2 regions of the Streptomyces sp. DH10 genome follow, and region 2 is predicted to be linked to the other one. Evidence: riboswitches for the same ligand, from Rfam matches in the RefSeq annotation. Region 2 holds a riboswitch; the other holds the start of a gene.
What was found. Region 2 has a riboswitch for glycine ahead of gcvP (aminomethyl-transferring glycine dehydrogenase). Riboswitches for the same ligand answer to the same signal wherever they lie in the genome.

Region 1: another riboswitch for glycine. It lies ahead of gcvT (glycine cleavage system aminomethyltransferase GcvT); the one in region 2 lies ahead of gcvP (aminomethyl-transferring glycine dehydrogenase).

What each region holds. Positions count from the first base shown of each region.
Region 1 covers NZ_JARVKU010000013.1:160,076-170,766, reverse strand. The annotation lists gene QC385_RS26115 (ABC transporter ATP-binding protein) at 1-635, opposite strand, end outside; gene QC385_RS26110 (ABC transporter permease) at 632-1,639, opposite strand; gene QC385_RS26105 (ABC transporter substrate-binding protein) at 1,721-3,475, opposite strand; gene QC385_RS26100 (ABC transporter permease) at 3,544-4,542, opposite strand; gene QC385_RS26095 (enhanced serine sensitivity protein SseB C-terminal domain-containing protein) at 4,911-5,711, opposite strand; gene QC385_RS26090 (enhanced serine sensitivity protein SseB) at 5,858-6,652, opposite strand; gene QC385_RS26085 (AAA family ATPase) at 6,719-7,387, opposite strand; glycine riboswitch at 7,569-7,668, shown strand; glycine riboswitch at 7,669-7,770, shown strand; gene gcvT (glycine cleavage system aminomethyltransferase GcvT) at 7,847-8,968, shown strand; gene gcvH (glycine cleavage system protein GcvH) at 9,073-9,450, shown strand; gene glyA (serine hydroxymethyltransferase) at 9,465-10,691, shown strand, end outside.
Region 2 covers NZ_JARVKU010000001.1:758,386-769,076, forward strand. The annotation lists gene QC385_RS03375 (amino acid transporter) at 1-1,272, shown strand, start outside; gene QC385_RS03380 (DUF1707 SHOCT-like domain-containing protein) at 1,274-1,870, opposite strand; gene QC385_RS03385 (TOBE domain-containing protein) at 1,999-2,394, shown strand; gene modA (molybdate ABC transporter substrate-binding protein) at 2,570-3,376, shown strand; gene modB (molybdate ABC transporter permease subunit) at 3,385-4,203, shown strand; gene QC385_RS03400 (ABC transporter ATP-binding protein) at 4,221-5,297, shown strand; gene QC385_RS03405 (TOBE domain-containing protein) at 5,325-5,744, shown strand; gene gcvP (aminomethyl-transferring glycine dehydrogenase) at 5,795-8,680, opposite strand; glycine riboswitch at 8,856-8,951, opposite strand; gene QC385_RS03415 (PRC-barrel domain-containing protein) at 9,065-9,439, shown strand; gene QC385_RS03420 (DNA polymerase IV) at 9,485-10,691, opposite strand, start outside.

The DNA of each region.
Region 1 (10,691 bases), on a different contig from region 2:
ACGGTCACGTCGAGCGCGGTGGTCGGCTCGTCCGCGATCAGCAGCTCGGGGTTGTTGACCAGCGCCATGGCGATCATGGCGCGCTGGCGCATACCGCCGGAGAACTCGTGCGGGTAGCTGTTGACGCGCTTGTCGGGCTCGGGGATGCCGACCCGGTCGAGGAGTTCGACGGCGCGCCTGCGGGCGGTCTTCTTGTTGACGTCGTGGTGGACCCGGTACGCCTCGACGATCTGGTTGCCGACCGTGTAGTACGGGTGCATCGCGGACAGCGGGTCCTGGAAGATCATCGCCATGTCATGGCCGCGCAGCCGGCGCACCTCGTCGGGGCTCGCCGAGACGAGTTCCTTGCCGTCGAGCCAGATCTCGCCGGACATCCGCACGTTCTTGCCGCGGTTGCCGAGGCGGTGCAGGCCCATGATGGCCAGCGAGGTCACCGACTTGCCGGAGCCGGACTCGCCCACTATGCCGAGGGTCTGGCCCTTCTCCAGCTGGAAGGAGAGCCCGTCGACGGACTTGACCAGGCCGTCGTCGGTCGGGAAGTGCACCTTGAGGTCGCGCACATCGAGGAACGCCCGGGGCTCCCCGCTGGGCGTCGGCTCGCCCACGGCGGCCCCGGTCTTGGTCAGTTCGGTCACGAGAGCCTCACCCGCGGGTCGACGGTGGCGTACAGCACGTCCACCACCAGGTTGCAGAGCACGACGAAGAAGGCCGCCAGCAGGGTGACGCCCAGGATCGGCGGCAGGTCGTTGTCGGTGATGGCCTGAACGGCGTACTGGCCGATGCCGGGCAGGGAGAACACCGACTCGGTGATCACCGCGCCGCCGAGCAGCAGGCCGATGTCCATGCCGAAGACCGTCACGATCGGCGTGAGCGCCGCCCGCAGGCCGTGCTTGACGACGACCTTGCGCTCCTTCAGGCCCTTGGCCCGTGCGGTGCGGATGAAGTCCTCGTTCATGGTTTCGAGCATGCCGGACCGGGTGAGCCGTGCGTAGATGGCGGAGTACAGCAGGGCCAGCGAACACCACGGCAGGAACAGCGTGTTGGCCCACTGGGAAGGGTTTTCGGTGAACGGCACATAGGTCCGCCCGAAGATGTCCAGCTGATAGCTGAAGACGAGCAGGGCCAGCTGGCCGGTGAAGAACATGGGGAGCGACACACCGGCGAGCGCCACGCCCATCGCGGCGCGGTCGAAGAACGAGCCCGGCTTGAGCGCGGAGATCACACCGGCGGCGACACCCGACAGCAGCCACAGCACGGCGGCGCCCGCGGCCAGGGAGATGGTCACCGGAAGCCGGTCCACGAGCTGCGGCCAGACCTCGATGTGGTTCTTGAAGGAGTAGCCGAAGCACGGCATTTCACACTTGGCCGTGGTCGGGCCGAGGTTGTAGGTGGCGCCGGAGACGATCCCCTTGATGAACTCCCAGTACTGCTCGTAGACCGGCTTGTCGAGCCCGAGGTTCTGCTTGACCGCCAGGATGTCCTCGGGCGAAGGGTTCTTTCCGATGTACTGGGCGGCCAGCTGGTCGGGACTCTGCCCGGCCAGTCTCGGCAGCAGGAAGAAGATGCCGAAGGTGACCGCGGTGACGACCAGCAGCAGGATCACTGCCGCGATCGCCCGGCGGATGATGTACGAGATCACGGGGACCGGCGCCGGCGCCCGCGGGGGGTGAGCCCCACGGGCGCCAATGCCTTCACCTGCCTTCCAGGGCTGCTCTTCGCGCTACTTCTTCGTCGTACCGAGGTTGAGGACGTCGTACTGACCGCTCCAGGCGGCCGAGGAGACCACGTTGGTGGCGTTCGGCGAGCGGTACAGCAGGACCTTGAAGTAGGTCAGCGGCACGATGACGGCCTCGTCCATCGTCTTCTTGTCGATCTCGGCGTAGGCGGCGTTGCGCGCCGACTCGTCGGGGTTCTGGATGGACTCGTCGAGCAGCTTGTTGACCTCGGCGTTGTCGAACGACGAGAGGTTCGTGTTGCCGGAGGTGCTGATGGCCTTGCCGTTGAGGATCTGGTTCAGGAAGCCGTAGCCGGTCGGCCAGTCGGCGCCCCACTGCATCATCATGATGCCGATGTTCTGCTTCTTGGCGAAGGCGGGGACACCGGCGTAGTCCGTGAAGTACTTGCCGGACGGGTACTGCTTCATCTCGGCGTTGATGCCGATCTTCTTCAGCGAGTCGATGATCGCCGTGGCCGCGTCGACCTCCTGCTGACGGTCGCTGCGCGCGGAGATGTAGGTCTTGAAGCCCTTCTCCTGGCCACAGGCCTTCAGGTGCCCCTTGGCCTTGGTGGCGTCACCCTTGTTGCCCTGGGTGGGGTAGGAGTCGAACTTCTGGTAGCCGATCACGTCCGGCGGCAGGACCGTGGAGGCGATGTCACCGCGGACCGGGCCGCCCTGGGCGGTCTGCACGGCCACCTTGTCGATGGCGTACTGCACGGCCTTGCGGCACTCGACGTTGTCGAACGGCTTGACCGTGGTGTTGAGCGCCGCGTAGACGAGACGGCCACCGTAGGTGTTGTCGGTGTTGGCCTTCTTGTCCTTGTTGTTGAGCAGCTGGGCCTGGGTCTGCGTGTCCACGCCGCGGCCCGCGAGGTCGACGGTGGTGGTGCCGGCCATCAGGTCCTTGTCGATGGTGGCCTGGTTGACCTTCAGGTTGACCACGATCTTGTCCGGGTACTGCTTGCGCAGCGGGTCGGTCTTGGCGTCCCACTCGGGGTTGCGCACCAGGGTGACCGACTTGCCCTCCTGGTAGCTCTGGAACTTGTACGAGCCGGAGGAGACGATCTTCTTGGTGTAGTCGACGCCGGTGTCCTTGGCCTTCGGCACCGGAGCCGTCTGCGGGGCGGTGACCAGGTAGTCGAAGTCCGTGAACGGCTGCTTGAGCTTGAAGGTGATCGTGTGCTTGTCCGGCGTCTCGATCGACGCCAGGCCCTTGCCGCTCTTGTCCTTGTACGGGCCCTTGTACTTGTCGCCGCCGTCCAGGAACTGGGCGAAGTAGTTCGGGCCGAGGGAGAGCACGTCACGGGCGAAGTTCGAGCGCTCCACCGCGTACTTGACGTCCGCCGAGGTGACCTCGGTGCCGTCCTCGTACTTCACGCCCTGACGGAGCTTGTACGTCCAGGTCTTGCCGCCGTCGGACGACTTGCCCTTGGACTCCGCGAGGTCCGGCACGATCTCGTTGCCCTTCTCGCCGGGAGCCGGCTTGAAGGTGAGCAGCGGACGCGCGTAGAGACGGCTGAAGTTGTACATGTACGCGTAGTACGTGTTGCCCGGGTCGAACGAGTCCGGGACGTCGGACATCGCGTAGGTGACCGTGCCGCCCTTCTCCGTCGAGGTGTTCACGACCGACTTCGTGGCGGCGTCGGCGGTGGCCTTGCTGCCGCCGTCGTCGCCGTTGTCGTCGGCCTTGCTGCAGCCCGCCAGCACGAGGCTGGCACTGCTGATGGCCGCGGCGACGGCAATTGCTGACCTTCGCATGATGGTCGGATTCCCCTTCTGAAGTTGAACACTTGGGCTGGACGCGGCACCGGCCGCGACCGCAGACGTCAGCGGCTGCGGGGGTCGAGAGCGTCCCGGAGGCCGTCACCGAGGAGGTTGAAGGCCAGTACGGTGATGAAGATGGCGAGACCGGGGACGAGCATGTACTGCGGATCGACCTCGAAGAAGTCCACGGCCTGGTTGAGCATGCCGCCCCACGACGCCTGCGGCGGCTGGATGCCCACGCCGAGGAAGCTGAGGGAGGCCTCGAAGAGGATGTTGGTCGGGATGAGCAGCGTCGAGTAGACGATGATCGGCGCGACCAGGTTCGGCAGCAGCTCCTTGAACAGGATGTACGGCCCGGAAGCGCCCATCCCCCGGGAGGCGTCGACGAACTCCCGCTCGCGCAGCGCCAGCGTCTGACCGCGGACGATGCGGCCCATGTAGGGCCAGTTGAAGAAGCCGATGACGAAGATCAGCACGAGGATGTGCAGCGGGAGGCCCTCGAGCCCGAAGGCGCCGCCCTGGAGCGTCGCCGAGATGGCGATGGCGAAGAGCAGCAGCGGGAAGGCCAGGAAGGTGTCCATCATCCGGCTGATGACCGCGTCGACGCGCCCGCCGTAGTAGCCCGCGATCAGGCCGAGCACGGTGCCGATCACATTGGACAGCACCGTCGCTCCGAAGGCGACGACGAGGGAGACCCAGGAGCCCTCAAGGATGCGGGCGAGGATGTCGCGCCCGAACTTCGGCTCCACACCGAGCGGGTGGTCCCAGCTCATGCCGCCGAAGTCGCCCTTGGGGAGCGTGGTGTTGGGGTCGATGAGGTCCTGGTGGAAGGCGTTGGGGTCGAGGCCCAGCAGCGACTGCAGCGGGCGGGACAGGGCGGCCGTCAGGATGAGCAGCACGACCACGACGCCGCCCGCCACCGCCACCTTGTCGCGCTTGAAGCGGGTCCAGGCGATCTGCCCGAGAGACCGGCCCTCGATGTTCTGGGACTTCACACCCGCCAGCACGGCCTCCGGCTGGGCCTCGGCCTGCGATCCGGTGGTCTCGATCGGTGCCGTCACAAGTGCCCTGCCCCTTCTCGCCGGTGGTCACCGGCCCCTTGCCCACCGTTGTCGGGGGCTTGATCCACTTTGGCTATGGCGTGGCGTCCGCAGATGGTACGGCCACCGTCAGGCCGATCCTTCGCTTTGGTATCGCTCACAGGATCGACGGCCTCGCGCCTGAGAGGCGAGTCTTCAACGCGCTCACGATCACACGCCAGGCCTGGTGGAGAAAGTATGCGCAACCGTGATGCCGACTGGGGGATTCCGTTATCCGGACACGCGGGCACGTGGTCCGGACGATATGGCGTTGAAACCTGCGCATTGCACGCAAAGCACCTGGCACCGGCGCGGCGACGGCCGGTGCGGCAACGGCCGGTGCGGGCCGGTCAGTACCTGCCCTGCGCCGGGGGGAAGCCGTAGCCGGAGGCCGGGGCCTGGACGGGGGCCGTGGCGTGGGCCTCGCGGTCGTAGAAGGGGCGGGCGCTCGCGCGCAGCCACATGGCGACCGGGTCGTGTTCGTCGGACATGGCGACGGTGGAGACGGGCAGCCCGTCCGGTACGGCACCGAGGGACTGCTGCATCATCGCGCGCACGGAATCCACGGCCGGCGGGGAGGTGTCGTACACGTCCAGTCCGATGGCCAGATACGGCGCGCCCAGCGCGGGCTGCACCCAGGCCCGGCGCAGTGAGCGGACGGCCGGGGTGCGGTGGGCGTTCTGCGCGAGCAGGGCGTAGAACTGCGGGATCTCGATGGCCGGTTCGGACAGCCGCAGCGGGCCGGCGGGCTGGCGGTCCAGGCCCGTGGCGATCCGGCGCAGGTCGAGCCAGGGGATGCCGACGCCGCCGCCGGGGGCGTGCGGGTTGAGCCACAGGCCGTAGTGGTCGGGGTAGAGGGCGCGGGCGACGTCGACTCCGTCGACCACCTCGTAAGAACGGTTCCAGCCGCTGGCCGAGAGCTCCTGGGCGGAGGTCACACACGGGGCGTAGCCGTAGCCGTCGACCTCCATGTTCCCGTACTGGGCGTCGGGGGAGCCCGCCTGGCCGTGCCAGAGGAGCATCCAGATCTGTCCGGAGTGCGGGGTCGCGAGCGCGCGCAGGAGTGCCTCGTAGGCGTCGTAACGCCCGGGCGTGACCTGGCGCAGCATGTGCTCGACCTGTCCGGCCGCGGCCGTGCCGCTCGCGCTCACCTTTACCGCCCCTTCGTACAACGCCTCGACCGTGACCTAGCTTAAGCCCGCCCGCCGACTCGGGACTTGCCTCGTCCGGCTGGTGCGGGTCCGGCCGCGGGCCTCACTCCTGTGAGCGTTCGCCGGTGAGCCCTGTGAAAGATCTGCTAGTGAACCCCTTGGAAGAAGGGGCGCACCCGCTCCCGCATCCAGTGACCCACCGGGTCCTCCGCCACGTCCAGGAGGATCAGGTTGACCGGCCACGGGGCCGGGGACCTGGTCACGGCCCGGGACAGGGCGTCCAGGGGGAGGGCCCGCAGGTCGCCTTCCCACTGGGAGAGTTCGACGCCCACGAACATCACCGGGTCGGCGGTCTCGATCGCGGCGAGGCAGCGGCGGGCGGTGACGACGACGCCGATCGCCTCGAACTCGGCGGAGGCGGCGGCGAGGAAGTCCACCGGGTCGTCCTGCCAGTCGGGCTCGAAGAGGCGGACGCGGCCGCCGCTCGCGGGGCCGTCCAGGGGCGTCCGGCCGGCCCGGCAGAGCTCGGCCACGGCGGGCGGCGGGAGCGGTATGCCGACCACGCCGCCCGGGTTGACGACTATCCCGGCGTGCGGGGGCAGGCCGCGGGCGAACTCCACGGCGGGCGCGATGGTGTACGACATGTGGGAGCCGACGACCTGGCGGAACTGCTCCTCGGAGCTGAACACCGGTACGTATGCCTGGCCCTCGATCTCGATGCCGGGCAGGTCCAGGGGGCCGCTCTGCGGGCCGCCGCCGCTCGGCAGGGGGACCCAGACGAAACTCCGGCCGAGCACCTCGACGATCCGCCCGCCGGCCGACGGCCCGGCGCCGAGGGAGGCCGAGAGCACCTCCTCCAGTTCGTTGCCTGGCCATCCGCCGTGCGGGTGGGTCTGCGTGTGCGCCGGGAAGTCCGCGGAGAAGTCCGCCGGGAAGTCCATCTGCCTACCGCCTGCCTGGAACCACTGCTGTGGCTCAAAGGCTAGCGTCTCGCGGGCCGCCCGCGGTCAGCCGGTGAACCCGATCCGGCGCAGGGTGTCCGCCGCGTCCCGGTCCACGAGGATCGCCGAGCCGCAGCCCGCGGGCAGTTCGCCCCGCTCCACGGCGTGCAGCAGGCGGGTGGTCGCCGCGCGGTGGCGCAGGAACGCGTACCGCGAGACACCGCGGCCGCGGTCGCGCTGGCCGGCCAGGGCCTCCTCCGGGGTGACGGCGAGCATGAGCAGATGCAGGGTGCCGCCCCGGCGGCGGGCCTCGCGGGCCAGCCAGCGGCGGACCCAGGCCTGGGTGCCGCAGTCGTGCACGACGACGCCCTCGCCGGTGCGCAGGGCGCGGCGCAGCCCGGCGTAGTGGGCCAGGCGGACGAGCGGGCGGTAGACCGCGTACGGCAGGAAGCGCGGCATGCTGCCGTCCCAGCGGTCTCGGGTGTCCTGGGAGTCGATGCGCCGGCCGGGCACGGTGCGCCGCATCAGTGTGGACTTGCCGCTGCCGGGCAGGCCCGTGACCACGACGAGGTCGCGGGGGCCGAAGAGCAGCGCGTGCGGGCTGTGGCCGGCGCGCTCGCGCAGATCGCGGACGACCGGCACCGGCAGCGGGCCGCAGGCCGCCCGTGCCGGACCGGCCGGCTGGTCGGGCAGCGCGACGCCCGATGTCGTGGCGTACGCGGTGGTCCTGTTCACCGTGATCGTCCTCCCCTGGGGCCAGGTACGGAGTCCCATCCCCGCTGAGTGTAAAGAGAAGGTAATGCCCGATGTCTCTCTTTTTAGTCCTCTTCCTGCAACAGGCCTGCTACAGGGTGTGCCCCTGCCACCCCGCGACGATGCGTGCAATGATGTGCGCGCCAACTGCATACCGGCCGTTTGAATCCGCGCGGGAGAGTTCCCAGCACCGCTGACGCTGGGGCGCCGAAGGAGCAAGTCCCTCCCTTGAATCTCTCAGGCCCCGTTACCGCGCGGGCGAGGCACATCTGAAAAGCGGGCCGCCGTCCTCGGCGGTCCCACCCAAGGTGCAAGCCATGTCCTTCATGGCGAACCTCTCAGGTTCCGATGACAGATGGGGAGGAACGACCTCGCCCTCCCCCACGCTCGAACGAGCTCGCGCGGGAGGTACCCCCATTGCCCTTGGGAGACGACCGACCGATGAGCAGTACAGGAGAACTCCGCCACACCGCGCTCGATGCCCTGCATCGTTCGCTCGGCGCGACGATGACCGACTTCGCCGGCTGGGACATGCCCCTGCGCTACGGCTCCGAGCGCGACGAGCACAACGCCGTGCGCACGAAGGCCGGGCTGTTCGACCTCTCCCACATGGGGGAGATCACCGTCACCGGTCCGCAGGCCGCCGCCCTCCTCGACTACGCCCTGGTGGGCAACATCGGCGGCGTCAAGCCCGGCCGCGCCCGCTACACCATGATCTGCCGGGCCGACGGCGGCATCCTCGACGACCTGATCGTCTACCGGCTGGGCGAGACCGAGTTCATGGTCGTCGCCAACGCCTCCAACGCCCAGGTCGTGCTGGACGCCCTGGCGGAACGTTCCGCGGGCTTCGACGCCGAGGTGCGCGACGACCGGGACGCCTACGCGCTGATCGCCGTGCAGGGTCCGGAGTCGCCGGGGATCCTGAAGTCCCTCACCGACGCCGACCTCGACGGCCTGAAGTACTACGCCGGTCTGCCGGGCACGGTCGCGGGCGTCCCGGCCCTGATCGCCCGCACCGGCTACACCGGCGAGGACGGCTTCGAGCTGTTCGTGAAGCCGGAGCACGCGGTCGAGCTGTGGCAGGCCCTGACCAAGGCGGGCGAGGGCGCCGGACTGGTCCCCTGCGGGCTGTCCTGCCGCGACACGCTGCGCCTGGAGGCGGGCATGCCGCTGTACGGGCACGAGCTGAGCACCTCCCTGACGCCTTTCGACGCCGGTCTCGGCCGCGTGGTGAAGTTCGAGAAGGAGGGCGACTTCGTGGGGCGCGAGGCCCTGGTCGAGGCCGCCGCCCGCGCCGAGCAGAACCCGCCGCGCGTGCTGGTCGGGCTCGTCGCCGAGGGCCGCCGCGTCCCGCGCGCCGGGTACGCGGTCGTGGCCGGCGGCGAGGCGGTCGGCGAGGTCACCTCCGGCGCCCCCTCCCCCACGCTCGGCAAGCCGATCGCGATGGCGTACGTCGACGCCGCGCACGCCGCGCCCGGCACGCCCGGCGTGGGCGTGGACATCCGGGGCAGTCACGAGCCGTACGAGGTCGTGGCGCTGCCGTTCTACAAGCGGCAGAAGTAGACACTGGCCGGGGACCGCGGCAGGCGTCCCCGCGGTCCGTCGTTCCAGCTCACCAGCAGTCCCCCCGTCAACAGCACTCCCGCGCGTACAGGAGAATCCAGGCCATGAGCAACCCCCAGCAGCTGCGTTACAGCAAGGAGCACGAGTGGCTGTCGGCCGCCGAGGACGGCGTCGCGACGGTCGGCATCACGGAGCACGCGGCCAACGCGCTCGGCGACGTGGTCTTCGTCCAGCTCCCCGAGGTCGGTGACTCCGTGTCCGCGGGCGAGACCTGCGGCGAGCTGGAGTCGACCAAGTCGGTGTCCGACCTCTACTCCCCCGTCTCCGGCGAGGTCACCGAGGTCAACGAGGACGTCGTGAACGACCCGTCGCTGGTGAACTCGGCCCCTTTCGAGGGCGGCTGGCTGTTCAAGGTGCGGGTCACGGACGAGCCGGGCGACCTGCTCTCCGCCGACGAGTACACCGCTTTCTCCGCCGGCTGAGGAGGCGTAGCCGTATGTCCGTCCTGAACACACCCCTGCACGAGCTCGACCCGGCCGTGGCCGCCGCGGTCGACGCGGAGCTGCACCGGCAGCAGTCCACCCTCGAGATGATCGCCTCGGAGAACTTCGCGCCGGTCGCGGTCATGGAGGCGCAGGGCTCGGTCCTCACCAACAAGTACGCCGAGGGCTACCCGGGCCGCCGCTACTACGGCGGCTGCGAGCACGTCGACGTGGTCGAGCAGATCGCGATCGACCGGGTCAAGGAGCTGTTCGGCGCCGAGCACGCCAACGTGCAGCCGCACTCGGGCGCCCAGGCCAACGCCGCCGCGATGTTCGCGCTGCTCAAGCCGGGCGACACCATCATGGGTCTGAACCTCGCGCACGGCGGGCACCTGACCCACGGCATGAAGATCAACTTCTCCGGCAAGCTCTACGACGTCGTCGCCTACCACGTCGGCGACGACGGCCGGGTCGACATGGCCGAGGTCGAGCGGCTGGCCAAGGAGTCCAAGCCGAAGCTGATCGTCGCGGGCTGGTCGGCCTACCCGCGGCAGCTGGACTTCGCCGCCTTCCGCCGGATCGCGGACGAGGTCGGCGCGTACCTGATGGTCGACATGGCCCACTTCGCCGGGCTCGTGGCGGCGGGGCTGCACCCGAACCCGGTACCGCACGCGCATGTGGTGACCACGACCACCCACAAGACGCTGGGCGGCCCGCGCGGCGGTGTGATCCTCTCCACGGCCGAACTGGCCAAGAAGATCAACTCCGCCGTCTTCCCCGGTCAGCAGGGTGGTCCGCTGGAGCATGTGATCGCGGCCAAGGCGGTCTCCTTCAAGGTCGCGGCCTCGGAGGACTTCAAGGAGCGCCAGCGCCGTACGCTGGAGGGTGCCCGCATCCTGGCCGAGCGTCTGGTGAAGGACGACGTCCGGGCCGTGGGCGTGGACGTCCTGTCCGGCGGCACGGACGTGCACCTGGTCCTGGTCGACCTGCGCCACTCGGAGCTGGACGGACAGCAGGCCGAGGACCGCCTCCACGAGGTGGGCATCACGGTCAACCGGAACGCGATCCCGAACGACCCGCGTCCGCCGATGGTGACGTCCGGTCTGCGGATCGGCACGCCGGCCCTGGCCACGCGCGGGTTCGGGGCGGAGGACTTCGCGGAGGTCGCGGACGTCATCGCCGAGGCGCTGAAGCCGTCGTACGACGTGGAGGCCCTCAAGGCCCGGGTGAAGGCCCTGGCC
Region 2 (10,691 bases):
CAGCACGGCAATGTCTTCGTCATGATCGGAGTGGCCCTGCTCGTCTTCCCGAAACTGGCGCTCGGGCTGTCCGGGTTCGAGACCGGCGTGGCCGTGATGCCGCACGTCAAGGGCGACCCGGACGACACGGAGGAACGGCCGACCGGCCGCATCCGCGACACGAAGAAGCTGCTCACCACGGCCGCCCTCATCATGAGCGGCTTCCTGATCACCACCAGCTTCATCACCACCCTCCTCATCCCCGAGAAGGAGTTCGGGGCGGGCGGCCAGGCCAACGGGCGCGCGCTGGCCTATCTGGCGCACGACTACCTGGGCAACACCTTCGGCACCGTCTACGACGCCTCGACGATCGCCATCCTGTGGTTCGCCGGCGCCTCCGCGATGGCCGGTCTGCTCAATCTGATGCCGCGCTATCTGCCCCGCTACGGCATGGCCCCGCACTGGGCCAGGGCCGTCCGCCCCATGGTCATCGTCTTCACCCTGATCGCCTTCCTGGTCACCTGGATCTTCGACGCCGACGTCAACGCGCAGGGCGGCGCCTACGCCACCGGTGTCCTGGTCCTCATCAGCTCCGCCGCGATCGCGGTGACCATCGCCGCCCACAAGGCCCGGCAGCGGAACTGGACCCTCGCCTTCGCGGTCATCTCCGCGGTGTTCCTCTACACGACCGTGGCGAACGTCATCGAGCGCCCGGACGGCGTGAAGATCGGCGCCTGCTTCATCGCCGGCATCATCCTGGTCTCCCTGCTGTCACGGCTGGCCCGGTCGTTCGAGCTCCGCGTGACCAGCGTGACGCTCGACCCCATGGCGGAACGCTTCGTCCGGGACATGGCCAGCCGCAGGATGCGGTTCATCGCCAACGAACCCGACCGGCGCGACATCGCGGAGTACCGCGACAAGATCGAGCAGATCCGGCACGACAACGACGTGCCCGGACAGGAGGACTTCGTCTTCGTCGAGGTGACGGTCACCGACCCGTCCGAGTTCGAGGCGGGCCTGACCGTGGGCGGCGAGGTGCTCCACGGCCGCTACCGCGTCCTGACCCTGGAGTCCTCCTCCGTCCCCAACGCCCTCGCCGCGCTCCTCCTGTACGTCCGCGACCTGACCGGCAGCACCCCGCACATCTACTTCGAGTGGACCGAAGGCGGCCCCTTCGCCAACCTCCTGCGCTTCTTCCTGTTCGGCCAGGGCGAGGTCGCCCCCGTGACCCGCGAGGTCCTGCGCGAGGCGGAACCGGACCGCAAACGGCGGCCGAAGGTGCACGTGGGCTGAGTCAGGCCGTCGGTCTGCGCCGGCCGAAGCCCCTCCGGGGCGGCCGGACCACGAGCTGCCCGTAGTCGATCTCGCCGGTGATCCGCACGCGCAGCTCGACCGGGGCGTCGGCCGCCCCACGCGCCTTGATCTGGGAGTAGTTAGTCACCAGCTCGCCGGTGTCCACCACGACCCCCGGCCGGGTCAGCAGCTTCAGGGCGCCGGCCCGCATGTCCAGGTCGATGTGCAGCGTGTCCCGCGTGATCACCGCGTCGGTGAAGTCGAGCGTCACCTCGCCCCAGGCCGATCGGATCTCCAGCCGCCGCGGCACCACCCAGCCGTCACCACGCCGGGTCGAGGACCCCTCCTGCTCGATCCGGACGACCTCCTGGGCCTCGACGGGAGTCTCGCCCACCACCTCGGGCAGATCCGCGGTCAGCACGGCGAGCTCGCCCACCGTACGGGCGGACAGCGCGGCCTCCAGCCGTTCCTCCAGCTCCTCCAAGGTCAGCCGGCCATCACCCGCGGCGACGCGCAGCACGTCCACGATCCGGTCCCGGTCCGCGTGCGAGGCCCTCAGCTCGAGCGATCCGCCGGTACGCGAGAGGTCCCCCGCCATCACATCTCCCCGATCTCTCCGGGCGCGGCACGCGGCCCACCCACTCGACGACTAACGCTATATCGCGTTATACCCAACGGCCAACCCCGCATCCGCCGTTCCCGCCCCGCGCCCCTATCGTGACCGGCATGCAGTCCTACACGATCGGCCAGGCAGCACGACTGCTCGGCGTGAGCCCGGACACCGCCCGGCGCTGGGCGGACGCGGGCCGCATCACCACCCACCGCGACGAGGCCGGGCGGCGGCTCGTCGACGGACGGGACCTGGCCGCGTTCTCGGTCGAACTGGCCAGGTCCGGCGCCACCGAGGAGGACGCCCCGTACACCTCCGCCCGCAACGCCTTCCCCGGCATCGTCACCGCGATCAAGCTCGGCGATGTCGCCGCCCAGGTGGAGATCCAGGCCGGCCCGCACCGCCTGGTCTCCCTCCTCACCCGCGAGGCCGTCGAGGAACTGGGCCTGGAGGTCGGCATGGAGGCGACGGCCCGCGTGAAGTCGACGAACGTCCACATCGACCGGACCTGAGAGCCGTAGAGGCACCCTGAGATCCAGAGGAACGCACATACACACCCAGGGCTCCACTCTCCCTGGCTCATGCGATGCCACAGCAGTCTTCCACCTCGCAGATGCGCCAGTATGATCGGCGTACCGGAGGGGCCTGCGGGCTCTTCCATCCGTCCTCAGAGGGAGTGGCCCCGAGATGACCCGTTCCGCGCACCGGACGCGCCGGATCCTCCAGGCCGCAGGCGCGTCCGCGGCCGCGCTGCTGACTGTGAGCGCCTGCTCCTCGTCCGACCCGGGCACGGGCGCGGGCTCCTCCTCGGCGAAACCCTCCGGCACGATCACCGTCTTCGCCGCGGCCTCCCTCGAGGAGAGCTTCAAGATCCTGGGCAAGCGGTTCGAGAAGGAGCATCCGGGCACGAAGGTCACCTTCAACTTCGGCGGCAGCGACACCCTCGCCGCCGGCATCACCGGCGGGGCCCCGGCCGATGTCTTCGCCGCCGCCAGCACCAGGACCATGGCGATCGTGACGGCCAAGCAGGACGCGGCGGGCACGCCGGCCACCTTCGTCCGCAACCAGCTGGAGATCGCCACGCTGCCGGGCAACCCCGACCGGATCTCCTCCCTGAAGGACCTCACCAAGCCCGGCCTGAAGGTCGTCCTGTGCGACGAGAGCGTGCCGTGCGGTACCGCCGCCCGGAAGGCGCTGGACGCCGGCGGCCTGAAACTCACCCCCGTCTCGTACGAACAGGACGTCAAGAGCGCCCTGACCAAGGTGGAGCTGAAGGAGGCCGACGCCGCCGTCGTCTACAAGACCGACGTGCGGGCGGCGGGTGACAAGGTGGAGGGCGTGGACTTCCCCGAGTCGGCCGAGGCCGTCAACGACTATCCGATCGCCCTGCTCAAGAACGCCCCCAACCCCGAGGCGGCGAAGGCGTTCATGGCACTGGTGAGGTCCGCCGAGGGCCAGAAGGTGCTGTCCCGGGCCGGGTTCCTCAAGCCGTGACCGGCACCCTGGTGAGCCGGCCCCGCCGCGATCGCCACCGCGGTCGGACCCGGCCGGTGCCGATTCCCCTGCTGGTGCCCGCCCTGGTCGGCCTGGCGTTCCTGCTCCTGCCCCTGATCGCCCTGCTCGTGCGGGCGCCCTGGCGCAGCCTCCCCGAGCAGCTGACGAGCGCCGAGGTGTGGGAGGCACTCCGGCTGTCGCTCCTGTGCGCCACGGCGGCGACGGTTCTGAGCCTGGTCGTCGGCGTGCCCCTGGCCTGGCTGCTGGCCCGCACGCGGTTCCCCGGCCGGGGCTTCGTACGCGCCCTGGTGACACTGCCGTTGGTGCTGCCGCCGGTGGTGGGCGGCGTGGCCCTGCTGCTCGCCTTCGGGCGCAACGGCGTCATCGGGCAGTGGCTCGACTCCTGGTTCGGGATCACCCTGCCCTTCACCACGACGGGTGTCGTCCTCGCCGAGACGTTCGTGGCGATGCCGTTCCTCGTCATCAGCGTGGAGGGCACCCTGCGGGCCGCCGACCCGCGCTACGAGGAGGCGGCCACCACCCTGGGCGCCTCCCGCTTCACCGCGTTCCGCCGGGTCACCCTGCCGCTGATCGCGCCGGGCATCGCGGCCGGTGCCGTACTGGCCTGGGCGCGGGCCCTCGGCGAGTTCGGCGCGACGATCACCTTCGCGGGCAACTTCCCGGGCCGCACCCAGACCATGCCCCTGGCGGTCTACCTGGCCCTCCAGAACGATCCGGCAGCGGCGATCGCCCTCAGCCTGGTACTGCTGGCGGTGTCCATCGCCGTACTGGCAGCGCTGCGAGACCGCTGGATGACGGCCTCCTAACCCCTGGACGAACCCTGATGACCGACCTCGACGACACCTCGACCGGCGTCCTCGCCGAAGGCCTCGACGCCCACCTCGTCGTCGACCGCGGCACCTTCCGGCTGGACGTCGCACTCACCGCCGCCCCCGGGGACGTCGTCGCCCTGCTCGGCCCGAACGGCGCCGGCAAGACGACGGCCCTGCGCGCACTCGCGGGGCTCACGCCCCTCACGTCGGGTCATCTGCGACTGGACGGCGCCCGGCTGGACGCCGTTCCGCCCGAGTCCCGCCCCGTCGGCGTCGTCTTCCAGGACTACCTGCTCTTCCCCCATCTGACCGCCCTGGACAACGTCGCCTTCGGCCCGCGCTGCCGGGGCGCGAGCAAGGCCGAGGCCCGCGCCCAGGCCGCCGAGTGGCTGGACCGTATGGGCCTGGCCGACCACGCCGGCGCCAAGCCCCGCCGTCTCTCCGGCGGCCAGGCCCAGCGCGTGGCCGTGGCCAGGGCCCTGGCCACCCGGCCCCGGCTGCTGCTCCTGGACGAGCCCCTCGCCGCACTCGACGCCCGCACCCGTCTGGAGGTGCGTGCCCAGCTCCGGCGTCATCTCGCCGAGTTCGAGGCCGTGGCCGTCCTCGTCACTCACGACCCACTGGACGCCATGGTGCTGGCCGACCGCCTGGTCGTCGTCGAGCACGGCCACGTCGTCCAGGAGGGCACGCCCTCCCACATCGCCCGCCATCCCCGCACGGACTACATCGCCCGGCTCGTCGGCCTCAACCTCTACCGGGGACGGGCCGAGGGCCACACCGTCCGGCTCGACGCGGGCCCGGCCATCACGACCACGGAAGAACTCTCCGGCCCGGCCTTCGTGGCGTTCCCACCCGGGGCGGTGACGCTGTACCGCGACCGCCCCACGGGCTCCAGCGCCCGCAACCTCTGGCACTGCGAGGTCGCCGGACTGGAGACGCACGGCGACCAGATCCGCGCGGACCTCACCGGCGAACTCCCCCTGACCGCCGACCTCACCACGGTCGCCGCCGCCGAACTCGACCTGCACCCCGGCGCCCCGGTCTGGGCGACGGTCAAGGCGACGCAAACACATGCATACCCGGCATAGGGGACTCACCGGGCTACCGTGCCCCTCATGAGCCTGAGCATCCGCAACCAGTTCCCCGGCACCGTCACCGCCGTCACACCGGGAGAGGCCATGGCGACGGTCAGCGTCCGCCTCACCGGCGGCCAGGCCCTCACCGCGGCGATCACCCGAGAGGCGGCGGACGACCTCGGTCTCGCGCCGGGCAGCGCCGTGCGCGCCCTGGTGAAGTCGACGGAGGTCTCGCTGGCCACGGCCCCCGTCGAGGGCCTGTCCATCCGCAACCGACTCCCCGGCACGGTCACGGACATCGCCACCGGCGACGCCATGGCGTCCGTCCGGGTCACCGTCGAGGGCGGCGAGCTGACCGCCGTGATCACCAGGGACGCCGCGGACGACCTCGCCCTGTCGGCCGGAACCCCCGTCGTCGCCCTGATCAAGTCGACCGAGGTGTCCCTCGCCGCCGAATGACGGGAGGGGCCCCGCACCGCGGAGCCCCTCCCTGCGACCGATCCGGCCGGTCAGTCCTCGTACGCGTCCAGCGGCGGGCAGGAGCACACCAGGTTCCGGTCGCCGAAGGCCTGGTCGATGCGGCGCACCGGCGGCCAGTACTTGTCGGCGACCGAGACCCCGGCCGGGAAGACGGCCTCCTCACGGCTGTAGGCGTGCTCCCACTCCCCGGCGAGCGTCCCGGCGGTGTGCGGGGCGCCCCGCAGCGGGTTGTCGTCGGCGGGCCACGCGCCGGAGCCGACCTTCTCGATCTCCGCGCGGATGGCGATCATCGCCTCGCAGAACCGGTCCAGCTCGGCCAGGTCCTCCGACTCGGTCGGCTCGATCATCAGCGTCCCGGCCACCGGGAACGACATCGTCGGCGCGTGGAAGCCGTAGTCGATCAGCCGCTTGGCGACGTCGTCGACGCTCACCCCGGTCGCCTTGGTCAGCGGCCGCAGGTCGATGATGCACTCGTGCGCGACGAGCCCGCCGGGGCCGGTGTAGAGCACCGGGTAGTGCGGCTCCAGCCGCTTGGCGATGTAGTTGGCGCTGAGCACGGCGACCTGCGTGGCCCGCTTCAGCCCTTCGCCGCCCATGAGCCGGACGTACGCCCAGGAGATCGGCAGGATGCCGGCGGAACCCCACGGCGCCGCGGAGATCGGGCCGACCCCCGTCTCCGGGCCCGCCTCGGGCTGGAGCGGGTGGTTGGGCAGGTACGGCGCGAGGTGCTCGCGCACCGCCACCGGACCGACGCCGGGGCCACCGCCGCCGTGCGGGATGCAGAAGGTCTTGTGCAGGTTCAGGTGCGAGACGTCACCGCCGAAGTGTCCCGGCTTGGCGAGCCCCACGAGGGCGTTGAGGTTGGCCCCGTCGACGTAGACCTGCCCGCCCGCCTCGTGCACCTGCGCACAGATGTCGGCGACGTGCTCCTCGAACACCCCGTGCGTGGACGGGTAGGTGATCATCAGCACCGACAGCTCGTCGCGGTACTGCTCGATCTTCGCCCGCAGGTCCTCGACGTCGATCTCGCCGTCCTCGGCGGTCTTCACGACGACGACCTTCATGCCCGCCATCACCGCGCTCGCGGCGTTGGTCCCGTGCGCCGACGACGGGATCAGGCACACCGTGCGCTGCTCGTCCCCGTTGGCCCGGTGGTACCCGCGTACGGCGAGCAGACCGGCCAGCTCGCCCTGCGACCCGGCGTTCGGCTGGAGGGACACCTTGTCGTACCCGGTGACCTCGGCGAGACGGTCCTCCAGCTCGTGGATGAGCGTGAGGTAGCCCCCGGCCTGCCCGGCGGGCGCGAAGGGGTGCAGCTGACCGAACTCGGGCCAGGTGACCGGCTCCATCTCCGTGGTCGCGTTGAGCTTCATGGTGCAGGAGCCCAGCGGGATCATGCCCCGGTCGAGCGCGTAGTCGCGGTCGGCCAGCCGGCGCAGGTAGCGCAGCATGGCCGTCTCGGAGCGGTGCTGGTGGAAGACGGGGTGCGTCAGGTACTCGTCGGTCCGCAGCAGCGCGTCCGGAAGCCCGTCCTCGGTGGCCGCGTCCAGCGCCTCGATGACCCCCTCGACACCGAAGGCGGCCCATACGGCACGCAGCTGGGCCCGCGTGGTGGTCTCGTCGCAGGCGATCGAGACGTGGTCGGCGTCGACGAGACGGAGGTTGACCCCGTTCTCCCGCGCGGCGGCCACGACGTCGGCGGCCCGGCCCTCGACGCGCACGGTCAGCGTGTCGAAGTAGGAGCCGTGTACGACCTCGACCCCGCCGTTCGCGAGCCCGGCGGCGAGGACCGTGGCGTACCGGTGGGTGCGCCGCGCGATGCCCTTCAGGCCCTCCGGGCCGTGGTAGACGGCGTACATGCCCGCCATGACGGCGAGCAGCACCTGGGCGGTGCAGATGTTGCTGGTGGCCTTCTCGCGGCGGATGTGCTGCTCACGCGTCTGGAGCGCCAGCCGGTACGCCCTGTTCCCGTCCGCGTCCACGGACACGCCGACGAGCCGCCCGGGCAGGCTGCGCGCCATCTTCTCCTTGACGGCCATGTAGCCGGCGTGCGGACCGCCGAAGCCCATCGGCACACCGAAGCGCTGCGTCGTCCCGACGGCGATGTCCGCGCCGAGCTCACCGGGCGACTTCAGGAGCGTCAGCGCGAGCAGATCGGCGGCGACGGTGACGAGTGCCCCGAGCTCGTGCGCCTGGTCGATGACCGGCTTGATGTCCCGCACGGCTCCGGAGGCGCCCGGGTACTGGATCAGCACGCCGTTGATCTCGCGCTCGGCGATGTCGGCGGGGATGCCCTCGCCGAGGTCGGCGACGACGACCTCGACGCCGGCCGGTTCGGCCCGGGTCTGGATCACGGCGATGGTCTGCGGCAGCGCGTCCGCGTCGACCAGGAAGAGGCCCTTCTTGTTCTTGCCGAGCCGCCGCGACAGCGCCATGGCCTCGGCGGCCGCGGTGCCCTCGTCGAGCAGCGAGGCACCGGAGGTCGGCAGTCCGGTGAGGTCGGCGACCATGGTCTGGAAGTTGAGCAGCGCCTCGAGCCGTCCCTGCGAGATCTCCGGCTGGTACGGCGTGTAGGCCGTGTACCAGGCCGGGTTCTCCATGACGTTGCGCATGATGACCGGCGGCGTGAACGTGCCGTAGTACCCGATCCCGATCATGGAGTCGAGGACCTGGTTGCGGTCGGCGAGGGAGCGCAGCTCGGCGATCACCTCGGCCTCGCTGCGGGCGCCCGGCAGGTCCAGCGCCTCGGCGCTCCTGATCACGGCCGGGACCGCGGCGGCCGTGAGCTCGTCCAGCGAGCCGTAGCCGACCTGCGCGAGCATCTTGGCGCGGGCCTCGTGGTCGGGGCCGATGTGGCGCTGCTCGAAGGGAACTGCCTCTTCGAGCTCGGAGAGCGGAATGCGGTGGGCGGTCATTACGGAGGCCTCCTGGTCGACACGACCTTCGAGGGGCACCACGGCACGGGTACCCGAACGGCCTCCCCCTCTGTCATCTCGACCTGAGAGCTTCACCGGATCGCCCGAAGGCCTCCGGCTTTCACCGTCGGTGAGAGCGGAAGCCGTCGACACCCGCCCTGCTTTCCAGAGTGACCTCGTCCGTGCGGTACGTGAGCCTGAGAGATTCCGGGGAGGATTTGCTCCTTCGGCGCCTCCGATGGTGTCTGGAGGACTCTCCCGCACGGGGTCAGCAGCCGCTGCCAGCGTACCAGCGCGGTCAACGCACGAACCTTCGAGTGGCCGCCTCCCCGATTGTGCCGTTTTGTAGTGTTCACGGATGAGTTGCCACCACGTGGAGGGCCCGTGCGAACCGATATCGATCCGCGCAACCTGATCGGCCGCAAGGCGTTCGACCGCAACGGAACCAGGATCGGCACGATCGACGAGGTCTACCTCGACGACGCCACCGGCGAACCGGAGTGGGCGGCCATACGGACCGGCCTGTTCAGCCGGGACGCCTTCGTCCCGCTCGAGCCGAGTGAACTGATCGACGGCGCCCTCCACGTGCCCTTCGACCGCGCCCTGATCAAGGACGCCCCCGACTTCGGCGTGGGCCGCCACCTCTCCCCGGAACAGGAACTCCAGCTCTACCACCACTACGGCCTGGACGTCGCCGCACCTTCCCCGCTCGCGGACCACGACTTCGGCAAACTGGCAGGCACGGACGAGACGGCCTGAAGCCCCGCCGAGCCCTCCAGCCCGGCCGCCTGACCGCCTGGCCGTCTAAGGGGCAGCAGACCGCAGCCCCACAGCTTCGGACCCGCCCTCCGGCCCGCGGCTGCCCTCCGGTCTCGATAAAACAAGCGGCAACGGATCCGCCGGCTCCAGATCCGGATCGTCGACCCTGAAGGTCCGCACCCGCCCGGGCTCCGAGCCGGGCGTCTCGAACCGCACCGTGACCCGCCCCAGACCGCTGCCCTGCACCCATCCGTGCCCGAACGCGGCGTGCCGTACGTCGTGCCCGGCGGGCCACCGCCGCTCGGCGAGCGCCGGCTGCTCCTCGGCCGGCGCCACGGCAGGCTCCTCGACCGGCCCCTGCGCCTCCGTCCGCTCCCCCGCCGCCTGCGCGAAGAGATCCTCCTGGGTGTAGTCGGCGAGGCCGCTGACACCCACTCCGAGCAGCCGCACACCGCCGGTCGTGTCAACCGAGTCGAGCAACCGGGCCGCCGCCTCGCGGATCACCGCGGGATCGTCCGTCGGCCCGCGCAGCGTCTCGGACCGGGTGAGCGTCGAGAAGTCGTACCGCCGTACCTTCAGCACGATCGTCCGCCCGGACAGGCCCGCCCCGCGCAGCCGCCGCACGCACCGGTCGGCGAGCCGCTGCACCTCGAGACCGACCCGCACCCGGTCGTGGATGTCCACGTCGTAGGTGTCCTCGACCGACACCGACTTCGCCTCCCGCTCCGCCACGACGGGCCGGTCGTCGCGCGCGAGCGCCATGGCGTAGAGGCCGTGCCCGTGCGACTTTCCCAGCAGCCGGACCAGCTCGTCCTCGCCCGCCTCGACGATCTCCTCGATCGTGGTGATCCCGGCCCGGCGCAGATGGTCGCCCGTCGCCGGCCCGACCCCCGGCAGTGTCCGCACCGACATGGGCCCGAGCATCGCCCGCTCGGTCCCCGGCTCGATCACCACCAGCCCGTCGGGCTTGGCCTGCTCCGAGGCGATCTTCGCGAGCATCTTGGAGGCGGCGAGCCCGACCGACCCCGTGAGGCCGGTGACGGCCCGTATGTCCGCGCGCAGCCGCGCCCCGACCAGCCGCGCCGACTGCTCGTCCCAGGCCGCCTCCCCGGCCTCCAGGTCCACGAACGCCTCGTCGAGGCTCAGCGGCTCCACCAGCGGCGACAGTGCCCGCAACAGCTCCATCACCCGCTCGCTGATCGCCTTGTAGAAGGCGAAGCGCGGCACGAGATACGCGGCGTTGGGCGCGAGC